DNA from 2 places in the Kribbella speibonae genome. Region 2 is predicted to be linked to the other one. Evidence: riboswitches for the same ligand, from Rfam matches in the RefSeq annotation. Region 2 holds a riboswitch; the other holds the start of a gene.
The links. Region 2 has a riboswitch for thiamine pyrophosphate ahead of thiS (sulfur carrier protein ThiS). Riboswitches for the same ligand answer to the same signal wherever they lie in the genome.
Positions count from the first base shown of each region.

Region 1: linked by a shared signal. The riboswitch ahead of E0H92_RS01070 (purine-cytosine permease family protein) and the one ahead of thiS (sulfur carrier protein ThiS) in region 2 are both predicted to bind thiamine pyrophosphate.

Region 1 is NZ_SJKC01000001.1:199,613-206,782, forward strand. It holds gene E0H92_RS01065 (cation:proton antiporter) at 1-612, shown strand, start outside; gene E0H92_RS01070 (purine-cytosine permease family protein) at 551-1,876, opposite strand; TPP riboswitch at 1,872-1,989, opposite strand; gene E0H92_RS01075 (alpha/beta fold hydrolase) at 2,008-2,667, opposite strand; gene E0H92_RS01080 (hypothetical protein) at 2,664-3,470, opposite strand; gene E0H92_RS01085 (DUF3152 domain-containing protein) at 3,501-4,271, opposite strand; gene E0H92_RS01090 (ATP-binding protein) at 4,416-5,609, opposite strand; gene E0H92_RS01095 (GTP pyrophosphokinase) at 5,759-6,772, shown strand; gene E0H92_RS01100 (MFS transporter) at 6,759-7,170, opposite strand, start outside.
Region 2 is NZ_SJKC01000006.1:493,917-501,086, reverse strand. It holds gene E0H92_RS36665 (helix-turn-helix domain-containing protein) at 1-1,429, opposite strand, end outside; tRNA gene E0H92_RS36660 (tRNA-Lys) at 1,672-1,747, opposite strand; gene E0H92_RS44810 (G5 domain-containing protein) at 1,926-2,570, shown strand; gene E0H92_RS36650 (YceI family protein) at 2,600-3,100, opposite strand; gene E0H92_RS36645 (pyridoxamine 5'-phosphate oxidase family protein) at 3,132-3,536, opposite strand; gene E0H92_RS36640 (DUF5937 family protein) at 3,614-4,558, shown strand; TPP riboswitch at 4,574-4,685, shown strand; gene thiS (sulfur carrier protein ThiS) at 4,676-4,879, shown strand; gene E0H92_RS36630 (thiazole synthase) at 4,881-5,654, shown strand; gene E0H92_RS36625 (DUF6807 family protein) at 5,629-7,170, opposite strand, start outside.

The sequences.
Region 1 (7,170 bases), on a different contig from region 2:
CAGCGACTCGGCGGGGTGCTGCTTCGGCTGCAGGACACCACGGCGGAGATCCGGGTGCGAGCTGCTGTGGTGCTGTTGGTCGCTTTTGTTGCGCTGGCGGAGCAGTTCGGGCTGGAGACGATCCTGGGCGCGTTCCTCGCCGGTGCGGTGGTCGGGATGGTCGACCGGGACGCCACCTCGCACCCACGTTTCCGGGTCAAGCTGGATGCCTTGGGCTACGGGTTCCTGATCCCGGTGTTCTTCGTGACGAGCGGGCTCCGGCTCGATCTGCGCGGCCTGCTCGACGACCCGGCGGCGCTCGTCCGCGTACCGCTGTTCCTGCTAGCACTGCTAGCGGTTCGCGGAGTACCGGCGTACCTCGCGGTGCGGACGCTGGGAGCTCGCGCGACGGCAGCGACCGCGCTGCTGCAGGCGACGTCGCTCCCCTTCATCGTGACCGCGACGCAGATCGGCGTGGCGACCGGTCTGATGACCCCGATCACCGCCGCCGCTCTCGTCTGCGCCGGGCTCCTGTCGGTACTGCTCTTCCCGGCTGTCGCACTGGTCCTGCTCAGGCAGCCCGCCGCCGACCGATCCGACCGAGCAGCACGGCAGCCACCATCGAGACGATGATTGAGGTGTACGTCGCGCCGAGCCAGCCGGGGACGGGCTGATCGTTGAAGATCGCCTGCTGGATCTTCGTCCAGAACGGGGACCAGCCGGAAACGGTGCCTGGGTTCACCAACTGGTAGGCGACGAAGCCGATCAGCCACGCGGCGGTCGGTTGCCAGCGGAACTTCGCCGTACCGGAGACGTCCCACTTCATCTTGCTGACCACGAAGAAGTCCGCGATCGCGACCGCGAACAGCGGGATGAAGACCGAGCCGATCAGGTACAGGAACTGGGTGTAGTTGCCCAGGTCGATGAACAGCGCAATACCGGTGGCGAGGGCGCCGATCGCGATCGAGATCCACCGCCGGTCGATGTGGCCGATCAGGTTGTGGGCGGCCATCGTCGTCGAGTAGACGTTCGCGTACGCCTCGTCGACCTCGTCCACCAGCAGGACCAGCAGGGCGATCGCACCGGCCGGCAGCGTGACCAGTGCGGTGATCACGTCGTCGCTGTTGGTCCCCAGTGTCGCCACAGCGACGACACCGAGTGCGTAGTACCCGATCGCCGCCAGGCCGTAGCCGAGTGCGGAGCCGCTGAACGCGGCCTTGTTGGTCCGCGAGTGCCGCGTGTAGTCCGCGGCCAGTGGCGCGAACGACACGACGCCCGCCGCGGCCAGGTCGACCGCCGGCCAGAACCCGAACACGCTGTCCTGCGGCAAGGCGTGCACCGGCTTGCTGAGCACCTGCACGAACAGGTACACGGATGCGAGCAGCACCAGCCAGACCATGAACTTCCGCAGGATCCGCACGCTGCCGAGCGGCCGGACCGCCATCGCGGTCGCGATGATTCCGGCGAGTACGACGAACAACCAGCGCCACCGCTCACTCGTGACCGCGACCGCGGCCTGCGAGATCACGATGATCTCCATCGTCGCCCAGCCGACGTTCTGCGCGATGTTCAGGACGGTCGGCGCGATCGAGCCACGGCGGCCGAACAGACCGCGCAGGCTCGCCATCGCGGGCGCACCCGTCTGCGAGCCGAACACGGCCGCTCCGCCGAGCACCAGCGCACCGATGCCACAGCCGACGACCACCGCGAGCAGTCCTTGCCACAGCGAGCCGGTGTACGCCGCCACGAGCGCACCGGTCACCGGACCGAACAGCGAGATACCGAAGTTGCCCCAGAGCGTGAACTGGTCGAAGAAGCCGAGCGTGCGCGGCGCATCGGTGGTGAGGACGAGCGGCGCCTCGGTGGTACCGGCAGGACGAACAGCTGTATCGGTCATGAGTGACCCCACTCCCTACGCCGGCATTACCCGGTCAGGTTCAGGCGGTCGGCGACCCAGCTGTCGCCCTCTCAGCCCGCGCATCCTCGGTGCGAGCTCCCGCTTAGGTATGTGTTGCTGAGTTTAACTCGTCAGCTAGTTTCCGGGAGAGCGGCTGCTCGTTCTATGAGAGCGGCCAGCTCCGGGCCGTTCGTCACGACCGGCATGTGGGCCCCGGAGTCCAGCGTGCGGGCCTCGCCGTGGCTGAGTTCGGCGAGTCGCTCGACCCATTCCGCCGTACACAACAGGTCGTGCCTGCCGCGGACCAGAACCACCGGCGCCTGGACGTGCGGCATCACGGCGGCCAGGTCGTGGTGCCTTGACGCTTCGCCGGCACGGGCGATCGACGGCAGCGTCGTACGGGCGTATTGCGGACTGATCCGGACCAGCTTCGGTGCGTCCGGGATCGCGGAGCCGACCAACCGGACCGCACGGTCGACCCAGCTCGACAGCCGGACGTCGCCGGTCGGTGCGGCGAGTACGAGCGCGTGGGCGAGCTCCGGGTAGCGGATCGCCGTCTCGACGACGATCTGACAACTCGCCGAGTGGCCGACCAGGACGGACCGCTCGCGGATCTTCTCCGCCAGCCTCACCGCGAGGGCACGGGGATGCAGGTCCTCACGGCTGCCCGCCGGTTCGCCGTACCCGGGCAGCGTGACCACGTGGTACGGCGTGACGAGGTGCTCGACCGTCCGCGCGTACGACTCCGGGCCGAGGCCCAGGCCGGGCACAAGAACGACAGGTGCGTTCACTCCCACGGAGCCTTGGCCGGGGCGCCCTTGACGACCGGGTTCGATACGTCAGGCTTGAGCTCGCGGTACCCGAGCAGGAGGCCGACAGCGAGGATCAGCAGGCCGAAACCACCCCAGCCGTACGCCGTGGGCAGCCGGTGCACCGCGCCGTCGCTGGCACCGAGACCTGTGGACAGCACCATGATCAGCCAGACCAGGATCGGGACGAAGGAGACCGCGACCAGGAGCAGACCGGCCAGCTCAGCCGGGTCCAGCCGGCCACCGGTCTTGCGGCGGGCCAGCACGTCGCGGACCCACATCACGAGCGCGCCGGTGCCGACAACCACGAGCAGCAGCTGGCCGATCGCGTCGAGCACGTCAGTACGGAGCGGGTGGTTGAGTGGTGAGCCCGGTGCCTGTGAGATCTCCCGGAGCGCGACGCGCTGGACGGAGACGACCAGCAGCCCGTAGATCGCGGCGATGAACGCGGCCAGGCCGACAACCCTCGCGGCACGTGGGTCACGCTCGTGCCGCTCGCGGCCGTATGTCGGGAGCTCATGCGGCTCAGGACTCGCGGGAGCGCCGTACGGTGCACCGGGGCGGTAGGCCGGAGGCTGGTGGTACGCCGGGTTGCCCTGCGCAGGTGGCTGACTTTCGTAGGGCTGGGGCTGCGCGTAGGGGAACTGCTCCGGCGGAGCAGGCGGGCCGCCGTACGCGCCACCGCCGTACGGCGTGGGTGGCGCGTAGTGATGCTCCTCGTCGGGTGCCTGCTGCTTGTCGGGCTGATCGTCCCTGCCGTACGTCGGGAAGTCCTGTGACGACATCGTGTACTCCCTCCCGTCGTACCCAGTTTCTCAGGTGGCCTTGATCGTCGGCCAGGCGTTCGGCAGGCAGCCGGCCAGCCCCTTGGTCTGCTGCATCATCACCGGCGCGGGGGTCTTCGGGGTCGTGCAGGTCGAGTGCCCGTGGCCGAGCGCGTGCCCGACCTCGTGGTTGACCAGGTAGCTGCGGTACAGGTCGACCTTCCCGTTGTACGCCGGGATCGCGTACAGCCACCGCTTCGCGTTCAGCACGACACGGTCCTCGACCCGGCAGGAGACCTCACCGCCGGTGTCGAGCGGCAGACAGAGCTTGTCCGTCAGGGTCGGCGTGGCCAGGATGATCCGGAGGTCGGCGTCGACGCGGTCCGTCCGCTCGAAACTCACCGGGTGCACCGCCTGCCAGCCGCGCGGGTCCGTCAGGGTCTTGTGGATGGCCGCCGCGACCGCGGCACCGTTCACCGACACGCCCTGCTCGATCTCCACCCGGTACGTCATCTTGTCGCGGACACCGGTCGCCTTGTTGGACCCAGGCACCACCGCGAGCTTCCCGGTCGACACCAGGACGTTCGGCTTCGCACCCTTCGGCTTCCGCGTCAGCGTCGGTGCCGGCCGCAACGGAGTGGTGAATTTCTGCGTCGGCGTCGCCACCGGAACCGGCGTCGTTCGCGGCGTCACCGAAGCCACCGGCTCCTCCTGCGCAACCTCGTTGACCCCCGCAACGGCCTGCGCCGCCAAGCTGTTCCGATGCGCAACATCCGGATGCGCCACCACCACAGTCCCGAGCACCGCCAACGCGGTCACCACAAGCCACTGCCCCTTGTAAGACTTCCGCCGACTGTGCCGCCCACCCCGGCGCCGCCCAGACGTGTGTCCGCGCTGGCCGCTCCGCCGGGTGGTCATGACACGTGACCCTACCGATACCTGCCAAGGCACGAAACCCCGGTTGTGTTAAGCCGTCCTCGTCCGCAGGAATTTTCCGAAGTGGGGGACGGTGAAGGCTACGGTGCCGCGTTCGGCGGAGAAGACCAGGCCTTTTTTGATCAGGCCGTCGCGGGCTGGGGAGAGGGATTGGGGTTTGCGGTTGAGGGTGCTGGCTACCTCGGCGGTGGGGACGGAGCCGTCGTCGACGCCGATGCCCAGTTCGGCCATGGCGCGCATGTACTCGCGTTCGGCGGGGGTGGCTCGTTCGTAGCGGGAGCCGAAGAAGCCCACGGTCAGTTCGGCGGACGCTTCGGGGCCTGCGACGGCGACGTCCTTGATGGTGATGGGTGAGGTCGGCGCGTGGTCCCAGGTGGAGTGCGCGAACGCCTGCACGAAGTACGGGTACCCGTCCGTCTGCGCGTACAGCTCGTCGAGCGCCTCCTCGTCGTACTGCACGCCTTCGCTCTCCGCCGGCACCATCAGCGCGCGGTCGCACGCCTCGCGCGCCAGACGGTCCACCCGGATGTAGCGGAACAGCCGCTCGGAGTACGACTTCGAGGCCGACAGTACGGCGGGCAGATGCGGCAGGCCCGCTCCGACGACGACCAGCGGCGCGCTCTGCTGCGAGATCTCGTGACATGCGGCGCACAGCGCGGACAGGTCGTCCGCACTGATGTCCTGCATCTCGTCGATGAACAGCCCGACCCCGACGGTCAGGTCACCGGCCAGGTCCGCGGCGTCGGTGAACAGCTCGATCAGATCCATCTCCAGGTCACCGGAGTCGGCCCGGCCCTTCGCGGCGGCCACGTCCACCGGCGGATGCCAGCGGATGCCCTTCCGGTCATTGGCCGCAGTACGCAGCGCGAAGGCCTTCAGTACGGCGCTGAACTGGTCGACCTTCTCGTCGTCGCGGTGCCGGTGTCCCAGCTCCCGCATCGCCGTGTGCAGCGCCTGCGCGATCGGCAACCGGATGCTCTGGTCCGGTCGCGCCTCGATCTTCCCGGTGCCCCAGGCCCGCTTGATCGCCTGCGAACGCAGTGTGTTGAGCAGCACCGTCTTACCGACGCCCCGGAGTCCGCTGAGCACCAGGCTCCGCTCGGGTCTGCCTGCCGCGACCCGTTCGAGCACCACCTCGAACTGCCGCACCTCGGTGTCGCGTCCGGCCAGCTCAGGCGGCCGCTGACCGGCGCCGGGCGCATAGGGATTCCGGATCGGATCCATGCTTTCACTGTATGAGGCCGTCTAGCGTTATCCGTAGATTGACCGATCAACGACGAGAGCGTGTCGCGACAGGTCTCTACAGCTTTCTAGTGAAATCACTAGAAACCGATAGACACCACGAGCGACCCCGAGGCCACTATGGTTCCCGCATGGTGGAGTGGGTTCCGCGGGCCGGCGCCTTGTACGAGCGGGTGCATCAGCAGTACGTCGGCGGCGCGCGCAAGCTCGAGGCGCTGATCAACGAGCTGATCGGCGAAGAGGAAGGCATCAACTACCTGACCGCGACCGCGCGGGCCAAGGACCCCGAGTCGTTCCTCGCGAAGGCGTCGAAACCGCATCCCGACGACCCCTCCAGACCGAAGTACGACGACCCGCTGAACCAGATCACCGACCTGGTCGCGGCCCGGGTCATCACGTTCCTGGTCGAGGCGGTGGACCGGGTCTGCGAGGTGATCGAGGAAGAGTTCGAGATCGTCGAGCACACCGACATGGGCGCGCACACCCGGGCGCAGGGCGTCTTCGGGTACGCCAGCAAGCACTACCTCGTCCGGCTGAACGAGCACCGCCGCGAGCTGCCGGAGTACGCCGTACTGAAGAACCTGGTGATGGAGATCCAGGTCCGGACGGCGGTCCAGCACGCGTGGGCCGAGTTCGAGCACGACATCCGGTACAAGCTGGACATCCCGCCGGACCGCAAGCCCGAGTTCGACCGGCGATTCCTGCTGGCGGCGGCGTTGATGGAGCTGGCCGACAACGAGTTCACCGAGATCGACCGGCTGTACCGCGAGCTCGCCGCGACCGCTGAGGACAAGGCGCCGCTGGATCTCACCACGGCCACGCTGACGACGTACCTGACCCGCCGCTACCCGGATGCGCCGCACGCGAAGACCACGCACTACGCCTGGATCCTGGGCGTCCTGCACCGCCTCGGCATCGACACGGAGGAGCAGCTCACCGAACTGCTCAGAGGCATCGACAGCGAAGCAGTACAGGCAGCCATGACACACCGAGCCCCAGCCGGCACGGTACGGCGCCTCGACGACGACCTGCTTGCAGCCAAGGGCCCTGCCTACCTGGAACTGTTCCCCGACGAGGAACGCCGCCAGAAGATCCTCCGCGGCCGCCTGAAGGCACTGGTCCGGGCCGAGATCATCCAGCCCTGACGAGGTCCTCCGCCGTACGACGTGCCCACCGGGATGTCGTGATCAGTCCCAGAACCAGTACCAGCGCTCCGCAGCCCGCGATGATGTACCAGCAGAGCTTGGCAGCGCTGACGAAACCTGTCTCGAAGGAGCCGACCAGGCGCGCGGTGAGGACGGTACCGGCGACAGCGACTCCCAGTGAGGCGCCGACTTGGCGGCTGGTGGAGGCGATGGCCGCTGCGACGCCTGCCTGTGCTCGCGGCATGCCGGAGACGGCTGCGTTGGTAATAGGTGCATTCAGCACGCCGAAGCCGAGTCCGAAGACCAGGTACGAGATCAGCAGGTACACGGTCGCAGTAGTAGTGGTCAGGAACGACAGCAGTATCCCAGACAGAGTCAGCATGCTGCCCGCCACCACT
Region 2 (7,170 bases):
ACCAGAGGTCGAGGTCGGCGAACTCCTGGTCCAGGGCGGTTGCTGCGGAGGGGTTGTGGATTCGGCGGCCCATGTAGACGTCTTGGGTTATGGAGACTTGGGCTTGGCCTAGGTGGTCGGCTATTTGGCGGGCGGATTGGCCTCGGCGATCTAGGGCGGTGGCGGTGGTTTTGCGGAAGGTGTGGGAGCGGATCCAGGTGAGGGCGTCTGAGGGTGAGGGTTGGGCTGCTTGGTCGACTTGGGCGCTGAGGGTGGGTGATGCGTCGAGGTTGATGCGGTAGGTCTTGACGAGGGTGGCCACCAGTTCGCGGTCGACCTTGATGCGACCGCTCTCGATCAGCTCGAGTCTGGTCTTGGGCCAACCGAGTTTCTTGACGACCTCTTTGCGGGTCAGGCCGGCCTGCAGGCGCGCGGATCGCAGTACCTGGCCGAGGTCGCGGCGGGCGGTGCTGGCTACGGGGGACAGTGCGCGGCGGAGGGCTCGGCGGACGTTGGAGGGGTCTCGGAAGCCTCCGCGGGAGTCGGCGAAGATGGGGGCGTCGGGGTGGATGCCGGCTGCGTGGCGTCGGCGGAGCATGGTGACGGCCCAGTCTGGAAGGGGTAGGGCGCGTTCGCCGGCTTTGGACTTCGGGGCCTTGCGGATCAAGCCTTGGCCTGGGACGCGGGCCATGGTGTGGGTGATCTCGACTGCGCCGGATTCGAGGTTGACCTGGGACCAGAGGACCGCGAGCGATTCGCCGATTCGGACTCCGGTGCCGAGCATGAAGAGCACCAGGTCCGGGAGGTCGGCGTGCACGGCGGCCTCGTCGGTGGTCAAGAGCTGGCGTAGGCCTGCGATCTCCTCGTTGGTCAGAGCGCGCGGCGGGTTCTTCGGGCGGGACTCGACCGCTTCGACTTCGCGGACCGGGTTGACCGTCAGGGCGCCGTACCGGACGGCGAGTTGCATCATGCCGGAGATGACCGCGCGGCAGGTCTTCGCGGTGGGGCGGCCGGCGTTGCGTTTGATGGTTCCGATCACTCTGTCGATGCGGGGCGTGGTTGCCTCGCCGACCAGGAGTTCGCCGAGGGCGGGGCGTACGTGGTTCTTGATGGCCGTGCGGTAGGTCGTCAGCGTCGTCGGTGATCGACGGCCGTCTTCGATGCGTTCCTCGAGCTTCTCGATCCACAGGTCGATGAGGTCGTTGATCTTGTCCGTCGGGCTCAGCTCGCCGTACTGCGTGAGCTTTGCCCGGTCTCGCAGCTTCGTGAGTAGGCGGTGCTCGGCTGCGCCCTTGGTCTTGGCAGACGCGGTGACCTCACGGGTGCGTCCGTCGTGGTCACGGAAGTACGCGGATGCGCGCCAGGAGACCACCTTGCCCTCGGCGTCCTTCCTCTCAGCACGGGATCGGACGTTGCCCCACGTTCCGATCGGAAGGTGCGGTCTGCTCATCTCAGCCCTCCACAGTCCAGCTGCACGTGGCAGCTCAACGTCTGGGCGGGGCGGGGATCGGACGAAACGGGAGCAGTGCGACAGGATGCGATACGTCGCTCAGCAACGCGCCGCCAGCTGGCTGCGCGGAGCCGCCGATCCCCCTCAGATGGGCATGCATCGGCCACTCTGAGTATTGGCAGAGTTTGCGCAGACCCAACTTTCCAGACCGAGGCGCCGATGTGCGCCTGACCTGCGGAAAGTGGTAGGCCCCGTGGGACTCGAACCCACAACCCGCGGATTAAAAGTCCGCTGCTCTGCCAGTTGAGCTAGAGGCCCTCGGTTGGTGAGGGGAACAGTGTGTCAGGTTTGGTGGGGGTTTGCTTGGTGGGGGGTTGGGGTGAGGGGTTGCGGGGGTGGTGGGGGTGGTGGTACAGATCGGAATTCGCTCGGGTGGGCCGGGTGCTGACAGATCTTGCCGCGGGGGGAACCGACGGCGGGTTTGGGGGGATGGATCGTGTTGCTGCGTGGTGCGCTGGGGGCGGTTGCTCTGGTGGTGCTGGTGGGTGGGTGTGGGGCGGAGTCGGGTACGTCGGCGGGGGATGAGCCGGAACCGACTACCAGGCTGGAGGGCAGCGTCTCGTCCGGTTCGGTCACCACGCGGGGGCCGGCGGCTCCGGTCACCACGATCCCGCCGTACGGGACGCCGGCGCCGCCGACCGTGACGGTCAAGGCGGTGCCTGTGACGACCACGAAGGAGGTCGTGGAGTTTCGGGTGATTCCGTTCAAGAAGAAGACGGTGACGGACAGTTCTTTGCCGAAGGGCGAGAAGGAGGTTCGTACGGCGGGGGTGAACGGTACGCGGCGGCTCATCTACCGGGTCACGTTCGTGAACGGCGTACAGACCGGTAAGCGGTTGGTTCGGCAGGAGGTGGCGAAGGCGCCTCGGTCGCAGGTGACGGCGGTGGGGACGAAGGTTGAGGAGCCGGAGCAGTCGGGTGGGTGCGATTCGAACTACTCAGGGTGCGTTCCGATTGCCAGTGACGTCGACTGCTCGGGCGGGAGTGGGAACGGGCCGGAGTACGTCGACGGTCCGATCGAGGTTGTCGGCTCAGATACTTACCGTCTCGACGCCGACCACGACGGGATCGCCTGCGAGTAGCTCAGCGCGCGCGGGTCGCGGCGAACGAGTCAAGCGCGCCGGGTGGCGGTGAGGGATACGGAGAGGGCTACCTGCGGGTGGATGAGGGCCGTGGTCAGCGCGTTCCAGTTGGCGTGCCAGGTGTGGCGGTTGATGGGGTGGGACGTTTGTAGGTGGAGTTCGTCGGGGGTTTGGGTGAGGGCGAACGGGATGGTGAGCGGGTGGGTCACGCCGCGGATTGTCAGGTCGCCGGTCACGTCGACGTGGTCTGGGTCGGTCGGTACGACGTCGGTGGCGACGAACGTCATCGCCGGGTACGTCGACGTACCGAAGAAGTCCTGGCGTAGTTGAGAGTCGCGGCGGGCGTTGCCGGTGTCGACGCTCTCCAGTTGGACGGTGAGCCAGCCGGTCGACGCCGCCGGGTCCGCGGCGTTCACAAAAAAGGCGCCCTCGAACGTCGTGAAGCGGCCGTGCACCTTGCCGCCCACGCGGTGCGCGGCCACGAACCCGATCCGGGTCCGCTCCCCATCGAGTACGTAATCGTCGCTCATACCCCGTACGACGAGGTAGCCCGCGGAACTGTCAGTCGATCACAGCGGTGGTGATGCGCCGTGGCGTGATGTCGAACATCGAGTCCTCGGGTGGGTGCGCCAGGTAGGCCGCGCGGTGCTCCGAAGGTAGGTACTTCTCCACCATCGCGTTCAGCAGGTCTGGATCAAGCGGGAAGAACCGCGCCACGCCCTGCATGTTGACGTACCGAGCCGTTGCACCGTCGGCCGACTGGATCGAGAGTGACAGCTCACCCGTGCCGGTCCGGTGCAGCCGGGTCTTCTTGGATTTAGCCGGTGTCATCACCTGGAATCTGTTCTCGTCAGGCAGGTGGTGGAACCACACCGGCGTCACATGCGGCGACCACCCCGGGTCGTCGACGGCCAGCACGGCCACCAGCGGCTGCGCCAGGAACTCGGCTATCTCATCGTCGTCCATCGCTCGGAAACCCATGAAATCAACGCTCCCACCTGCCACCGACAATCCATACTTCATGTCGTGGAAAGGGAGATGCGGTGCTCACCTATGTCCTGAACTCGCAGGATCTGGCCGACATCAGGTTCGCGGTGTCGCCGGTGGCGGAGACGGTGCTGTCGTTGCGTGCGCTGAAGGATCCCGGCCGGTTCCCGCTGCAGCTCGGCTGGGTTCGGGCCGTTCAGCCGCAGGTCGCCGCGCTGGATTGGTCCGTACTGCAGTGGCTCGTCAACGACACCATGGGCAGCCCGGACTTCCTGACGCCACGACCGACCTCACCGCTGACCCAGCTCTCCGACGAGCTCGACGTGATCGCAAACGTCGCACCTGAGACCTTCGAGCGCCAACTCGTAGCGGTCAACGGCGAGCTGCCAGAAGATCTAACCAGAGACAAGGTGGTCCAAACCCTGAGCCAGTACTGGGACGCCGTCATGGCGCCGTACTGGGGCCGCATGCGCACCCTCCTGTCCGCCGACATCAGCTACCGCGGTCACGTCGTCACCCAGCAAGGAACCGGCGCGATGCTCAACGGTCTGGGCCCGGCGATCACGTACGCCGATGGGCTGCTCGAGGTCGACCGTGTGGCCGAGCAGAGCCGCACCGAACACGTCGACGGTCGCGGGCTCGTACTGCAGCCGACCCTGTTCGGACCGCACGCCGTCATCCCGTTCGACCCCGGCGCCGAGCCGCTGCTCGGCTACCCGCCACGCGGTCAGGCCCACCTGTGGTCCGTCGTCGAGCCGCCGTCCCGCGACGACCTCGCCCAGCTGATCGGTACGCCGAGAGCGCACATCCTCGCGCTCCTCACCCATCCCCGGACGACGACCGACCTGGCCGGCGAACTGAAGGTGACGCCGTCCGCAGTGAGCCAGCATCTCCAGCTGCTGCGCCGTACCGGGCTGGTCGAACCGCAACGCACCGGCAAACAGGTCCTCTACCGGCCGACCGAGCTCGCCACCCTGCTAACCGGGACCGTCGTCGATTGAGCTGTCAGCTATAGTCGAGAGGTCCGCGGGAGCTCGCAGGGAGTGGGCTGAGAGGGTGACTGCGCCGTCACCGACCGCTGAACCTGAATCGGGTAATTCCGGCGTAGGGAGGAAGCGATGGAATCCGTCTGGGTGAACGGTACGGCGATCGACGTACCGCCCGGCAAGTCGGTGGCCGAGCTGATCGCGGAGTACTCCGATCGTGCCACCGGGATCGCGGTCGCGGTGAACCAGAACGTGCTGACCAAGGCCGAGTGGGCGCAGACCACGCTCGAGCCGGGCGACCGGGTCGAGATCGTCAGCGCGACCCAGGGAGGCTGACATGGATGATCCACTGGAGCTCGGCGGGCGGACGTACACGTCGCGACTCATCATGGGGACCGGCGGTTCGGCCAACCTGGAAGTGATGGAGGAGGCATTGATTGCCTCCGGCACCCAACTGACCACGGTCGCGATGCGCCGCCTCGGCACCGGGCACGAGGGCTCGGTGCTCGACGTCCTGAAGAAGCACGGTATCGACGTCCTGCCGAACACGGCCGGCTGCCACACCGCGGCCGAGGCCGTGCTGACCGCGAAGCTGGCCCGTGAGGCGCTCGGGACCGACCTGATCAAGGTCGAGGTCGTGGCCGACGACCATCTGCTGCTGCCGGACCCGGTCGAGCTGCTCGATGCCGTGGACGCCTTGGTGGCCGACGGTTTCACCGTGCTGCCGTACACGAACGACGACCCGATCCTGGCCCGCCGCCTGGAGCAGGCCGGTTGTGCGGCCGTGATGCCGTTGGCCGCACCCATCGGTTCGGCGCTCGGGATCCGGAACCCGCACAACATCGCGCTGATCGCCGAGGCGGCGAACGTCCCGGTGATCGTGGACGCCGGCATCGGTACGGCGAGTGACGCCGCGCTCGCGATGGAACTCGGCTGCGCCGCCGTGATGCTCGCGACCCCGGTGACCCGCGCGGAGAAGCCCGCCCTGATGGCGGCCGCGATGCGCGACGCCGTCTCGGCAGGCCGGAACGCACGCCTCGCCGGCCGTGTGCCGAAGAGATGGCAGTCGGCGCTGGCGTCGTCGCCTACAACTGGCCTGCCAACGTTTTAGCCTCCGCCGCGTCCACCGCACGGTCCAGCAGGAGCGCGGTGAGCGACAGCGTCAGGTCCTGGTTCGGCTGCAACGTCAACGGCTCGTCCCACGCGAGCGCCGGGCACGCGCCGACGTACTCGGCGGTGCGCAGGAACCACGGCCGCACCCGCTCCGGCTGGAACAACAGCAGACTGACACCACCCTGAACGAGGGCGAGCCACGGACTGCTCGATCCGAAGGCCGCGTCCCGCCCGTCGCCGTCGGCGCTCAGCACGGTCGTCGCTCCGGACGGCAGTCGCCAGAAGATCCCGCCGTACCCTGCGCCCTCGCGTCCACAGGTCGCCGGGCTGTCGATCCGGATCGAGCCGTACCGGGCGGTCAGCACGCTGTGCCAGTCAAGGCGCCAGCCACCGAAGGCGAGATCACCGGTGAGGCGCCGGCGTTCGACCAGTTGGGGCCGGCCCTGTTCGTCGTACCAGGTGATGTCGTCGACCAGCTCATGACGGTCGACGGTGACGCCTCGGCTGCGTTGCTGACCGTGGTTCGTGAGGAGGGTCGGGCCTTGACCACGGACGTACGTCCGGCCGCCCCAGTGCGAGGTGCCGTTGACCTGCGCGATCGACAGTGAGAGCCCGTAGTGGTGCCGATGGTCGACCGGGCTGACCTCGGTCAGCGGGTGCCCGGCGAGCGTCCGGACCGGGTGCAGGTACGGCCGCGGGGCGTGCACCTGCGGCATCCGCCGGCCGAACTCGTACCGCGCGAGCAGCCCCTCCGAACTTCCGAGCGCGAAGATGTCCCCCTGCTGCTGCCACCCGATCCGGTCGGCCGCACCGTCGCCCTGCATCCGCGGCTCCGGCGGCACCGGACCGGTACTCGCCCGCACCGCCAGCCGCAACTCAGGTACGGCGTCAACGCCATCCGAAGACCCACTGATCGACGCGTGCATCCGCTGCCACGCAAGCTCGCCGAGGTCCGTCTGCGGCACCCGCACGGTTGTCAGCGACGGTACGGCGAACCGCGCGAGGCCGATGTCGTCCATCCCGGTCACCGACAGATCGTCCGGTACGGCGACCCCGACCTCGTTCAACCGCGCCAGCAACCCGAACGCCACCAGATCGTTGAACGCGACGACCGCGGTGACCTGCGCGTCGAGCACCCGCTCCACGGCGGCGTACCCGTCCTCGATCGACCGGCCGCACTCGAGCCGGACGAGCTCCAGCCCCGGGATCTCCCGCTCGGCGACCGCGAGCGCCTGCAGCCGCAGCACGTTCGACGCGCTCGCCGCCGGGCCGGACAGGAACGCGAGCCGTCGGTGCCCGAGACCGACCAGGTGATCGACGACGATCCGTACGCCGCGGCCGTAGTCGACGACCACCGACGCCACCTCCGCCGGCCCTTGACGGTTGACCAGGATCACCGGCTGCACCTGCGGCAGGAGCTCGAGCAACGCCTCCTCGTCCATCCGCGGCGAGACCATGATCAGCGCGTCGCAGCGGCGCCGCGCCTCGATCGCGATCGCCGCCTCGGCGTCCGG